DNA from 3 places in the Halomonas sp. LES1 genome. Region 1 is predicted to be linked to each of the others. Evidence: riboswitches for the same ligand, from Rfam matches in the RefSeq annotation. Region 1 holds a riboswitch; each other region holds the start of a gene.
What was found. Region 1 has a riboswitch for thiamine pyrophosphate ahead of RM463_RS03345 (sodium:solute symporter family transporter). Riboswitches for the same ligand answer to the same signal wherever they lie in the genome.
Positions count from the first base shown of each region.

Region 2: another riboswitch for thiamine pyrophosphate. It lies ahead of thiM (hydroxyethylthiazole kinase); the one in region 1 lies ahead of RM463_RS03345 (sodium:solute symporter family transporter).
Region 3: another riboswitch for thiamine pyrophosphate. It lies ahead of tenA (thiaminase II); the one in region 1 lies ahead of RM463_RS03345 (sodium:solute symporter family transporter).

Region 1 is NZ_JAVRGC010000001.1:698,117-702,325, reverse strand. Features, by position in the region: gene RM463_RS03350 (LLM class flavin-dependent oxidoreductase) at 1-741, shown strand, start outside; gene RM463_RS03345 (sodium:solute symporter family transporter) at 859-2,301, opposite strand; TPP riboswitch at 2,385-2,505, opposite strand; gene RM463_RS03340 (ABC transporter ATP-binding protein) at 2,687-3,661, shown strand; gene RM463_RS03335 (ABC transporter permease) at 3,658-4,209, shown strand, end outside.
Region 2 is NZ_JAVRGC010000004.1:155,633-159,841, forward strand. Features, by position in the region: gene RM463_RS11060 (CBS domain-containing protein) at 1-598, opposite strand, end outside; gene nhaD (sodium:proton antiporter NhaD) at 733-2,199, shown strand; TPP riboswitch at 2,246-2,344, shown strand; gene thiM (hydroxyethylthiazole kinase) at 2,377-3,198, shown strand; gene thiE (thiamine phosphate synthase) at 3,188-3,802, shown strand; gene RM463_RS11080 (DMT family transporter) at 3,843-4,209, opposite strand, start outside.
Region 3 is NZ_JAVRGC010000001.1:842,212-846,420, reverse strand. Features, by position in the region: gene RM463_RS04130 (putative sulfate exporter family transporter) at 202-1,239, shown strand; gene tenA (thiaminase II) at 1,374-2,042, opposite strand; TPP riboswitch at 2,115-2,238, opposite strand; gene mdoH (glucans biosynthesis glucosyltransferase MdoH) at 2,280-4,193, opposite strand; gene RM463_RS04115 (glucan biosynthesis protein) at 4,180-4,209, opposite strand, start outside.

The DNA.
Region 1 (4,209 bases):
GGTGAGCACTTCCTGGTCGACGGGCCCCTCAACCTGCCGCGTCCTCCCCAGGGCAACCCGGTACTGGTACAGGCGGGTGCTTCTTCCCAGGGGCGCGATCTGGCGGCGCGCTACGCCGAGGCGATCTATGCTGTCGCCTACGACCTGGAGGCAGCCCAGGCCTACTACCGGGACATCAAGTCGCGGGTGGCGGCGGCCGGGCGCACCGCGCCGGTGCCGATCCTGCCGGGGCTCGTCACCTATGTGGGCGCTACCATGGAGGAGGCTCGAGCCAAGCAGCGCGAGCTGGACGACTGTCTGCCGGTGGAGGCCTCGCTGCGCCAGCTGGGACTGTTCATCGAGCAGGACTGCAGTGACTGGGAGCTGGATGCCCCGGTGCCGCCACTACCGCCGCTGACCGAGTTCCGTGGTCCCCAGGGGCGCTATGCCACCATCCTGCGCATCATCGAGACCGAGCAGCCCACCCTGCGCGAGCTGCTGGGGCGGCTCGCCGCCGGCGGCGGCCACTGCACCATGATCGGTACCCCGGAGAGCATCGCCGATGAGATGGAGCGCTGGTTCCACGGCCGCGGGGCGGACGGCTTCAACCTGATGCCGCCGTCGCTGCCCTCCGGGATCGAGGACTTCGTGGATCAGGTGGTGCCGGAACTGCAGCGTCGCGGACTCTTCCGGGAAGAGTACGAGGCGGCGACGCTGCGGGGGCACTTGGGCCTCGAGAGGCCGCCCGGCCGGCGCTCCTAGCGTCCAGCGCACCTGCTTTTTGAAACGCAAACGTCCCTCGAAACGCAAATGCCCTTCGAAGCGCTAACGTCCCAGAAACGCCAACGCCCCCTTCCGGGGGCGTTGGCGTGTGATCCCTTAGCCCTCGAAGCGTCGGGTGCCGGCGCTCAGAGCCGCAAAGTCGAAGCGTTGCTTCGCCGGCAGCAGCGCCAGGAGCGCCAGGCCCGTCACGACCGGCACGAAGGTGGCGAGCAGGAAGGACTCCATCAGGGTGTTCAAGGCGTCGCCCGGGGCCGGGAAGAGGAAGAGTCCGGCGACCAGGCCGCTGAGCGTGGCCAGTACCGCGGCGCGGCCGTCGAAGCGGCGGTTGAACAGCCCGAAGAATACCGGGAAGGCCGCCGCGCAGCAGAGCAGGTCGGCCAGCAGGAACAGGTAGAGCACGCTGTAGCCCTGGGCGGCCACGAAGGTCACCGGCAGTGCCAGCAGCAGGATCAGCCAGCGCGACAGTCGCATCAGCCGCTGGCCGCTGGCGTCAGGCAGCAGCCGTCCGCCATCCACGGCGATCATGCTCGAGGCGGCGCTGATGGTGGTGTCGGCGCTGCTCATGACCAGCGCCAGGCCCAGGAAGATCAGGCCCACGGCGAACCAGTCGGGAATGTCGGCGAGCAGCACGCTGAACAGCGCGACCGAGCCGTCACCGGGAAGGCCCAGCCCCACGAACGCCAGGCCGAACAGGCCCATCACGAAGATCATCGGGGCGCTCAGCAGGCCGCCGAGCAGAAAGCCAAGCCCCACGGCGCGGTTGCTCTGCGCCGCGTAGACCCGCTGCCAGTTGCCCTGATAGAAGAGTCCGGTCAGCATCACGGCCAGGAAGAAGGTGAGGCCGGCCTTGAGCCCCCCCAGGTCGGTGATATCCAGCAGTTGCGGTGCCGCCGACTCGAGCCCGGCGAGGGTGGGGCCGACGCCGCCGGCGGCCTGCCAGCCGACGATCAGCAGCACGGCGAGCAGCGGCATGATCACGACCATCTGCACCTTGTCGGTGAAGATCGAGGCACGCAGTCCGCCATACAGGGTGTAGAGCAGGGTGGCCGCCATCACCACCGAGCTGGTCGCCCACAGCGGGACCGGCGCCAGCAGCCCGACCATCTTGGCGATGGCGGTGATGCCCGCGGCCAGGGAGATGAACAGGTAGAACAGCATGATGACCAGGGTGAAGGCGTACATGGGGCGCCCGTAGCGGCTCATCACGAACTCGGTAAGCGAGTGGCCGCCCGGCGATAGCTCGCGCAGGCGCCGCCCCAGGGGAATCATCACCAGACGGGGTGCCAGCGAGCCCAGTGCATAGCCGGCAATGGCACCCAGGCCGCCCCAGGTGGCTGCCTGGGCGGGGCCGAACAGGATCCAGGTGCCCAGCGTCGAGGCCATCAGGGTCAGCACCGTGGCGGTGGCCCCCTGGCTGTTGCGGGCGATGATGAAGTCCTCGAGGCTCTCGTTGTGGCGGCGTGCATAGAGCAGGCCCGGCACGGCGAACAGCACGGAGAAGGCGATGAGCCACCAGAAGGCGTGGGCGGTCGACAGCATGACGTACTCCCTAGCGTGGATAGGCCCGGTACGATGCCGAGCGTCGCTACGAGAGGACGCAGTTGCGTTGGGTGAGAAGCATGGCCGGATGGCACTTCCTTCCCTTCGCCGGCATTATCCGGATCAGGTTCGAAGGGTCACCGGGCGTGTCATCTGCGCACGCTGCCGGAATCTCAGTCCACCAGGACTCCCCCAGGAATACGACCCAGCTTAGGGGGCCGGTGTCACGGGGTCAACATGGCGCGAATACCCGCTTGAATCGGTAAGGTATCGCCCTCATATCGTTAGCAGCATAGTTTTTACGGAATCCGTCGTTGCGCTAGTCGTTGCGCTAGTCGTTGCGGAAGCCCCGCTATCGAACACCGAATCGTTTCAAGGATTGCACATGGCCGAACCGGCTCTGTCCATCCGTGGCCTGACCAAGGTTTACGGCAATGGCTTTCAGGCCCTGAAGGGCATCGACCTCGATGTCGCGGAAGGGGACTTCTTCGCGTTGTTAGGACCCAATGGGGCCGGCAAGTCCACCACCCTGGGCGTGGTCTGCTCGCTGGTGCAGAAGAGCGACGGCAAGGTGTCGATCTTCGGCATCGATATCGACCGTGACTTCGCTCGCGCCAAGTACCACCTGGGCGTGGTGCCCCAGGAGTTCAACTTCAACCAGTTCGAGAAGGTCATCGACATCGTGCTGGCCCAGGCCGGCTACTACGGCATGTCGCGGCGCGAGGCCCTGCCGCGGGCCGAGGAACTGCTGCGTGACCTGGGGCTGTGGGACAAGCGCAACGGCAATGCCCGCATGCTCTCCGGCGGCATGAAGCGGCGCCTGATGATCGCCCGTGCCCTGATGCACCGCCCCAGGCTGTTGATCCTGGACGAGCCTACCGCCGGCGTGGATATCGAGCTGCGTCGCAGCATGTGGGAGTACATGCGCCGCATCAATCGTGAGGAGGGCACCACCATCATCCTCACCACCCACTACCTGGAGGAGGCCGAGAGCCTGTGTCGCAACGTGGCGATCATCAACCACGGTGAGATCATCCGCAATACCAGCGTGCGTAACCTGCTGATGGAGCTGGATACCGAGACCTTCCTGTTCGACCTGGCCCATGCGCTGGATGAGGTGCCGGAAGTGCCCGGCTTCGAGGTCACCCGGTCGGAGCCCGCCCAGCTCGCCGTGGCGGTCCATCGTGGCCAGCGCCTCAATGACATCTTCGAGGCACTCTCCGAGCGGGGCATTCAGGTGGTCTCCATGCGCAACCGCGCCAATCGCCTCGAGGAGATGTTCGTCTCCATGGTGGAGCAGGGCAACGAGGCCCTGGATCGGGCAGCAGACGCCGCCAGGGACAAGGAGGCCAGCGCATGAATCCCTATCAGATCGCGATCGCCCTCTGGACCCTGGTGATCAAGGAGATCAAGCGCTTCACGCGTATCTGGCCGCAGACCCTGCTGCCGCCGTCGATCACCATGACCATGTACTTCATCATCTTCGGCAACCTGATCGGTTCGCGCATCGGGGAGATGGATGGCTACAGCTATATGGACTTCATCGTCCCCGGGCTGATCATGATGGCGGTGATCACCAACAGCTACTCCAACGTCGCCTCCTCCTTCTTCTCCAACAAGTTTCAGCGCAGCGTGGAGGAGATGATGGTGTCGCCGATGCCCAACTGGGTGATCCTCTCAGGCTTCGTGCTCGGCGGCATGACCCGCGGCCTGGGGGTCGGTTTGATCGTCACGGTCGTGTCGCTGTTCTTCACCCGCCTGAGCGTGGCGCACCCGGTGCTGACCGTGTTGGTGGTGGTGCTGACCGCGGCGCTGTTCGCCATCGGCGGCTTTATCAACGCCCTGCTGGGCAAGAAGTTCGATGATATCTCCATCGTGCCGACCTTTATCCTGACGCCGCTGACCTAC
Region 2 (4,209 bases), on a different contig from region 1:
GTCCCATCATCATCCTGTAGGTATCTGCAAAGCTATTCGCCGTTGCCACCTCTGGCGTTGCGCTCTCCGTCCGCCCGACGGCCCGTCGAATATCAGCCGCCGAGACCAGGCCACGAATTCGCAGGCTTCCCTGCTGATCGCGCTCGGTCACCAGCAGGTGCTGGTCGGTCATCGATTCCAGTGATAGCAGCAGGTCGCCAATGGTTAAAGTGGCAAGCTGCTCCAGCGGCATGGCCGAGAGCTTCTGCCAGGGTGTCATGATCATGCCCACGGTCACCTCATCGCTCGAGAGACCATGCTGTTGCTGGGCAAGCGTGATGCGACGACCACCAATGACCTCACGGGCTGCCAGCACGCCGATGCAACACTGCTGATCATCGGTGACCAATAGCAGGCGAAATCCACCATGGCGCATCATCAAGTGGGCCTCATTGACATCGGCATCGGCCCGAATCGTGCGGGGAGCCACCCGCAAGAAGTCCGTGAGCATCTCGAGGGCAGGATTCAATACGCTGAACCCATCCCGGGCAGGGGTAGCCAGCCGCGGGGCTGCCTCGAGCCGACTGAGAGGCATGAAGGAAGCGTGTAACTGGTTCATGGGATTACTCCTGTGCGGGGTAAATGGGTACCACCGGCATTCATTTATTTACATTCACAGGACTCCCTTAAGGCAGCCTTAAGGCTAGAACAGCTATCATGCTGCCCCCTCTTCCTCGACGCTTCACTGCCACCATGACATCTCCCCTGAACGCCCTCCGCCAAGCGCCTTACCGCCTCGGCGCGTTTCTGTTTCTTGGTTTTTGCTGCCTGGCCATACCCTCTCTTGCCATGGCCAGCGCCGGCCCCCTCGATCTCACTGGCTCAGGGGTCGGCGTGATCTCGGTGGCACTCTTCGTGCTCGCCTACGCCCTGGTCATGTCCGAAGAGCTGCTGCACATGCGCAAGTCGAAGCCGGTGCTGGTCGCCGCCGGCCTGATCTGGGCGCTGGTGGCCTGGGCCTACACCAGTGCCGGACTGCCCCAACAGGCCGAGACGGCCTTTCGCGAAACGCTGCTCGAATACACCGAACTGCTGCTCTTCCTGCTGGTTGCGATGACCTATATCAACGCCCTGGAGGAGCGCCGGGTATTCGATGCGCTGCGCGCCTGGCTGGTACGCAAGGGGTTCAGCTACCGCAGCCTGTTCTGGATCACCGGCTGCCTCGCCTTCTGGATCTCGGCCATCGCCAACAACATGACCACCGCCATGTTGATGTGCGCCGTGGTGCTCAAGGTGGCCGAGGGCGACGACCGCTTCATCCGGCTCTGCTGCATCAATGTGGTGGTGGCATCGAACGCCGGGGGCGCCTTCAGCCCGTTCGGCGACATCACCACGCTGATGGTGTGGCAGGCCGGCCAGCTACCCTTCGGCGCCTTCTTCCAGCTGCTGGCACCTTCGCTGGTCAACTTCCTGGTACCGGCGCTGGTAATGAACTTCTTCATTCGCAACCGCAAGCCTCCGACCCTCACCGAGGAGGTGTGGCTCAAGCGTGGTGCGCGGCGCATCATCCTGCTGTTCCTGCTCACCGTGGCCATCTCGGTGCTGTGCCACTCGGTGCTCAGCCTGCCGCCGGCCATGGGCATGATGTTCGGCCTGGGCCTGCTGCAGTTCTTCGGTTACTTCCTGCGCCGCAGCCTGCCACGTTCACTGGACAGGAAGCGCACCCGTTATGCCCAGCGCGGTGACTGGAAGAAGCTGGAGCAGCTCGGCAGCGTGGTGCCCTTCGATATCTTCAGCCGTATCGCCCGCGCCGAGTGGGACACCCTGCTGTTCTTCTATGGCGTGGTGATGTGCGTGGGCGGACTGGGCTTCATGGGCTACCTGGCACTTCTCTCGGAGACGCTCTACGGTGGCTGGAACCCACTGTGGGCCAACATCGTGCTGGGCATCGTCTCGGCGGTCGTCGACAACATTCCGGTGATGTTCGCCGTGCTCTCCATGGCACCCGACATGTCCGAGGGCCATTGGCTACTGATCACCCTGACCGCCGGTGTCGGTGGCAGCCTGCTCTCCATGGGCTCCGCCGCCGGCGTGGCGCTGATGGGACAGGCTCGCGGGATCTACACCTTTGCCGGCCATCTACGCTGGGCGCCCGCCATCGCCCTGGGCTATGCGGCCAGCGTGGCGACGCACCTGATGATCAATCACTCCCTGTTTTAAGATCGATGCACGGGCTTTACAGGCTTATCCGGGGCAGGGATAGTGATGCCCACGACAGGGGCGCCGCGGCATCCACCGCGGTTGAGACGCACCCTTGGAACCTGACCCGGATCATGCCGGCGTAGGGAGTCGTGCAGCCCACCCCGGCGACTGCACCTCCCGCGCCCGGGAGGAATGATGACTACCGCCATCCGCGGACCGATCGACCCCGCCGCCCACCTGGTACGCCTGCGCGAGCGGGCGCCGCTGATTCACAACATCACCAATCTGGTGGCCATGAATCCCATGGCCAATGTGCTGCTGGCACTGGGCGCCTCGCCGGCCATGGTGCATGCCCGCGAGGAGGCCGCCGAGTTTGCGGCGCTGGCCGATGCGCTGACGATCAACATCGGCACCCTTTCTCCCCACTGGCTGGCCGCCATGGAGGAGGCCGCCGAGGCCGCGCAGCTGGCGGGCAAGCCCTGGGTATTCGACCCGGTGGCAGTGGGTGCCACCGCTTATCGCCGCGAGGCAGGCCAGCGCCTGCTGGAACATCGACCGACGGTGATCCGCGGCAACGCCTCGGAGATCCTCGCCCTGGAGCGTCAGGGCAGTGGCGGTCGCGGGGTCGACAGCAGCGACCCCATCGAGGCCGCCGAACAGGCCGCGATCACCCTGGCGCGGCGCACCGCGGCGGTGGTAGCGGTCACCGGTGAGGTCGACCTGGTCACCGATGGCCGGCACCTGGCCCGGGTGCCGGGTGGTCATCCCCTGATGCCCCGGGTCACCACCCTGGGCTGCGCCCTCACCGGGGTGGTGGCCGCCTTCCTGGCAGGGGCCGAGGATCCCTTCGCCGCCAGCGTGGCGGCACTCGCCTGCTACGGCGAGGCGGGGCGCCGCGCCGGTGAGGTGGCCAGCGGCCCCGGCAGCTTTTCGGTGGCCTTCCTCGATGCCCTCTACGCCCTCGACCACGACCAGCTTGTCACCCTGCCCACCCTGGAGGTGTCCGATGCGCCTTGATCTTTCCCTGTACCTCGTTACCGACCCGAGCCTGTGCGCCGACCATGGCCTGGAGAAGACCGTCGTGGCCGCGGTGCGCGGTGGCGCCACGGTGATACAGCTGCGCGACAAGCATGCCGATGACGGCGAGCTGATCGACCAGGCCCGGCGACTGAAGGCGGCCCTTGCCGGCAGCGGCGTGCCGCTGATCATCAATGACCGCCTGACGGTGGCGGTGGAGAGCGGCGCCGACGGCCTGCATATCGGTCAGGACGACGGCGAGGTGGCCGCGGCCCGAGCGGCACTGGGGGAACAGGCGATCCTGGGGCTCTCGGTGCAGACCCTGGAGCAGATGGCCCGCCTCGATGTCGAGCGTCTCGACTACCTGGGGCTTGGCCCGGTCTTCGCCACCCCGAGCAAGCACGACCATGCCGCCCCCCTGGGGTTCGAAGGGTTGGCCAGCCTGGTGGCGGCCAGTCCCCTGCCCAGCGTGGCGATCGGCGGACTCAAGGCGGAACATGCCGCCGCGGTACGCCAGACCGGCGCCCAGGGCCTGGCGGTGATCTCGGCGATCTGCGGCATGCCGGACCCGGAGGCCGCGGCGCGCGCCTTCTATCCCGACTAAATCATGCCCCGACTGAATCATGCCCCGCCTGATGCCTGGGTCAGGCGGTCGGGCGCCGCGCGAGCGAGGTGCGCCGCTCGTGGTAGGCGATCGCCAGGCCGCTGGCGATGATCAGGCTGCCGCCGACGAAGACCCAGAGGTCCGGCACCTCGTCCCAGAACCACCACCCCAGCAGCACCGCCCATAGCAGCGCGGTGTAGTCGAAGGGCGCCACCAGGGCGGCCGGTGCGTAGCGAAAGGCCAGGGTCAGGCCGGTCATCGCGCCCACGCCGAGGAAGCCCGCCATCAGGAAGGCCGGCCAGTGCAGGGGCGCCGGCATCTGCCACACCCACGGCAGCGTCGTGGCAGACACCAGCAGCGGCACCAGGGTGCTGTAGAAGACCAGCGCCCAGAGGTGCTCGCGGCTA
Region 3 (4,209 bases), 140 kb from region 1:
TGGTCGAGGCACCATGCGCCATGAGGGCCACCATGTGCATTCCGCCTGCGCACGAGCCCCATACCCAGCGGGTGCGGCCAGGATTCAGGCCGACTCGAGCCGATGATTCCAATAATAAGCGGGACGCTTACCCTGTTGGGCGCCCCCTGTCGACAAAGGCGGCAATCTGGTCTGGCCCAGACCGCCGAGGGAGTAACTTTCATGTCCAGTCTCGAAGTCTCCAGGTTTTCCCCGACGCGTCTGATGGATGCCTTTCAGCAAAGAATGCCGGGTGTGTTGATCTGCATCACTATCGCCTTGGCCACGACGTTCATCGCCGATCACTATGGTGGTCCAACCCTGCTATACGCGCTGTTGTTCGGCATGACCCTGCACTTCCTCTCCGAGGAGGGGCGCTGCCTGGCCGGCGTTGAGTTCTCGGCGCGGACTATCCTGCGCCTCGGTGTGGCCTTGCTGGGGGTGCGGATCACCATCGAGGAGGTCGCCGAGCTAGGGATCGGCCCGGTGCTGACCGTCATCTGCGGAGTGGCCTTCACCATCGCCTTTGGTGCGGTCATGGCACGCCTGCTGAGGCTTGATCGCGATATGGGGCTGCTCACCGGTGGTTCGGTGGCGATCTGTGGGGCCTCGGCCGCGCTGGCACTGTCGGCGGTGATGCCGCGTAACGCTACCCATGAACGCAACACCATCATGACGGTGGCCGGCGTGACCACGCTCTCCACCCTGGCGATGGTCACCTATCCGCTGATTGTAGGGGTATTGGGACTCAGTGATACGGAAGCGGGGATCTTCCTCGGTGGCACCATCCATGATGTGGCCCAGGTGGTGGGTGCCGGTTACATGATTTCCCAGGATACCGGCGATGTCTCGACCTTCGTCAAGCTGCTGCGCGTGGCCATGCTGGTACCGGCGGTGATGGTGTTCATGTTCCTGTTTCGCCGTGAGCGTCAGGAAGAGGGGGGCGATCAAAAGGTGCCGATGCTGCCGAGCTTCCTGGTGGCCTTCGTCGCCCTGGTGATCGTTAACAGCCTCGGGTGGATTCCTCCGGTGGTGGTCGATGGCTTCACCGAGATGTCGCGCTGGTGCCTGGTCACTGCCATCGCCGCCCTGGGTATCAAGACATCCTTCCAGAAGCTGGCCGTGGTGGGCTGGAAGCCGGTGATCCTGATGGTAGCCGAGACACTGTTCCTGCTGCTGCTGGTGCTGGTATTTATCCAGACAGGCCTGGTAAGCCTTTAATTCGTGGCCCCGGTCGCCCGGCTACGGGCACTACCCGATACATTACGGGATGAGTAACAACGATCACGCCGGCCCCTGGGCCGGCGTGATCGTTTCATGGCACCGGATGAGACGGCGTCATGCTCAGAGAGGAGTCAGTCGGCGAGGTCCAGCCCCATCTGCCAGAAGTCGACCTCCAGGCGGGTGGCGTCGCGGAAGATGGTGGCCAGCTGCTCGAACCGCTCGGGCGTGACATCGGCCAGGCGGGCGTCGAGCCAGGCGATCTCGTCGTGCATGGCGGCCTGGAACTCGTCACTTGCATACATCTGCAACCACTTCTCGAAGGGGTTGTCCTCACCGCGAACGGTGAAGGGCTGCTCGGCCTGCCACTGGGAGATGACCCCGTAGCCGACCAGGCAGGGGGCCAGGGCCACATGCATGTCGAGCAGGTCGCCACGGTTGCCGGTATCCAGTACATAGCGGGTATAGGCCATGGTCGCCCGGGCTTCCGGCAGGCCGGCCAGGTCGGCCTCCGAGATGCCCCATTCGCGGCAGTAGTCGATATGCAGACCAAGCTCGACATCGATGATGGTCTTCAGGCCATCCAGGCTATGGCGCAGCTCGGTGATGTCGCGGCTCTTGTAGGTCGCCAGCGCATAGGCCCGCCCGAAGTGGATCAGAAACAGGTAGTCCTGCTTCAGGTAGTGACGAAATGCCTCTTCCGGCAGGGTGCCGGCGGCGAGCTGAGCCACGAAGTCGTGCTCGATATAGGCGCGCCAGTCGTTTTGGCAGGCCTGCGTAAGATCGCTGAATCGATAGCCCATCATGCCTCCAGTCAGGATAAGACATCCGGCATATGAGGTAGGGCGTAGGCGGAGGGTAGGGACAGAGAGGTGGCCTGGCTACCGCTTGATTCCTACGCCGGTACTAGCCGGGTCAGGTTCAACGGGCCTCGCCGTGGCGACAGTGATTGTCGTATGGCGATCTCAGCCGGTTCCACCGGCACCCCGTCAAGCGAAAGACCAGTCTAGCAGGTTGGTAGTTGACGAACATCTCTGGCCTCACTCATCCAGGGTAAGCCGCTTCCCGGTGGTCGGCGGCTCGGCCCTGTAGTGAATGAAAGACTGGGTTGGCATATCGCAGTGACGCTCTCTCGGCGGTGACGAGGGTTCGCCACCACGGAATATCTTCAGCGGCGGGGGAGACTCGCATAGCACGGGGGGCGGGGAGGTCTCGCTGGGCACCAGCAGCAGGCCCCGTCGGCGTAGCCCCCGGCCGAGGGACAGGCTGCTGCTCCATCGCACCAGCGGGGCGGCCAGCAGCAGGCCGAGCCAGACCGGGGTTAGCCACCAGAAGAAGGTCGGCGTGACCCACCAGGTAATGCCGGCCCAGAGGGCGCCGACCAGGGTGCCCGGCCAGGTATGGCGCAGGGCTTCGCGCCAGGGCAGGGCGCGCCCCTCCCGGGATTGAGGATCCCAGGTCACGGTACGCCCGCTGAGCACCTCGATCACGAAGCGGCTGTGGAAGAGCATCATCAGCGGCGCGATCAACATCGCGAATATGGCCTCCAGCAGGGCGCTGGCCACCAGTCGGGCGCGCCCGCCGTACTGGGCCGGGCTCCGTCTCAGGGCCAGGCAGACGCCCAGCACCTTGGGCATCAGCAGCATCGCCAGGGTGCCGACGAGCAGTGGCATGATCAGGTTGGGCGGGGCGATCGGCCAGTCGGGGAAGAGTTGGGCATTGGAGGTGAAGAAGTTGGGCTCGATCAGCGCACGCATCAAGGCGTCGATGGTGCTCACCACCAGGATCGCCAGCCAGATCAGCGAGGAGAGATAGGCCAGGGCGCCACACAGAAAATGCACGCGGCTGAGCATGTGCAGGCCGCGTCCCCCCAATAGGCGCAGGTGCTGCAAGTTGCCTTGGACCCAGCGACGATCGCGCTTGGCGTAGTCGAGGATCTGGCTCGGCATCTCCTCGAAGCTGCCGCCGAGGTCGGTGCGCATGCGCACCTCCCAGCCTGCGCGGCGCAGCAAGGCTGCCTCGACGAAGTCGTGGCTGAGGATGTCGCCGCCGAGGGGCGGCCGGCCGGGCAGCTCGGGCAGGCCCGCATGTCGGGTGAAGGCCTCGACGCGCAGGATGGCATTGTGGCCGAAGTAGTTGGCGGCGTCGGACTGCCAGAAGCTCAGCCCGGTGGCGAGCATCGGCGAATAGACCGCTGCGGCGAATTGGTTGGCGCGGCCGAACAGGCTATCCTGGCGGACCGGGATCGGCACCGTCTGCAGCAGGCCGAGGCGCGGATTGGCCTCCATCTGAGCGATCAGCTCGAGCACGGTATCGCCGCTCATCACGCTGTCGGCGTCGAGTACCAGCATGAAGTCGTAGTATCGCCCCCAACGCCGGCAGAAGTCCCCGAGGTTGCCGGCCTTGCGCCCGGCGTTGCTGTCGCGATGCCGGTAGTGGAGCCGGCAGTGGTCGGCCAGCCGCTCCTGCAGGGCCGCCATGACGGCCTTTTCATGCATCACGATGGTCGCGTCGGTACTGTCGCTGAGCACGAAGGCCTCGATGTGGTGCTCGAGGGGGATCGGCGACAGGTCGCGGCAGGTCGCCTCGAGGCCGGCAGCGACCCGCTCGACATCCTCGTTGTGGATCGGCATCACCAGGGCAGTGCGTGAGTGGACATCGCTGGGCCGTCGTGGCGACGACACTCGGGCCAGACTCAAGGGGTCGCGGCCGGCGAGGGTCAGCGTGAAGCCGATTATGCCGCTCCAGAAGGCGATGGCGATCCAGCCGAAGGTGATGCTGAACAGCGTCAGGATGGCGAACTCCAAGGGGGTCAGGCCCCCGACGTGGAGAATGCGGAACATCGTCCACATGCCTAGGCCCGTCGTGACGGCGACCAGCAGGGCGAAGACCAGCCGGCGGGTGCGACGCCAGGGGACATGGACCCTGGCGATCTCGGGCTCAGCGACGTTCATCGGGATACCAGACATA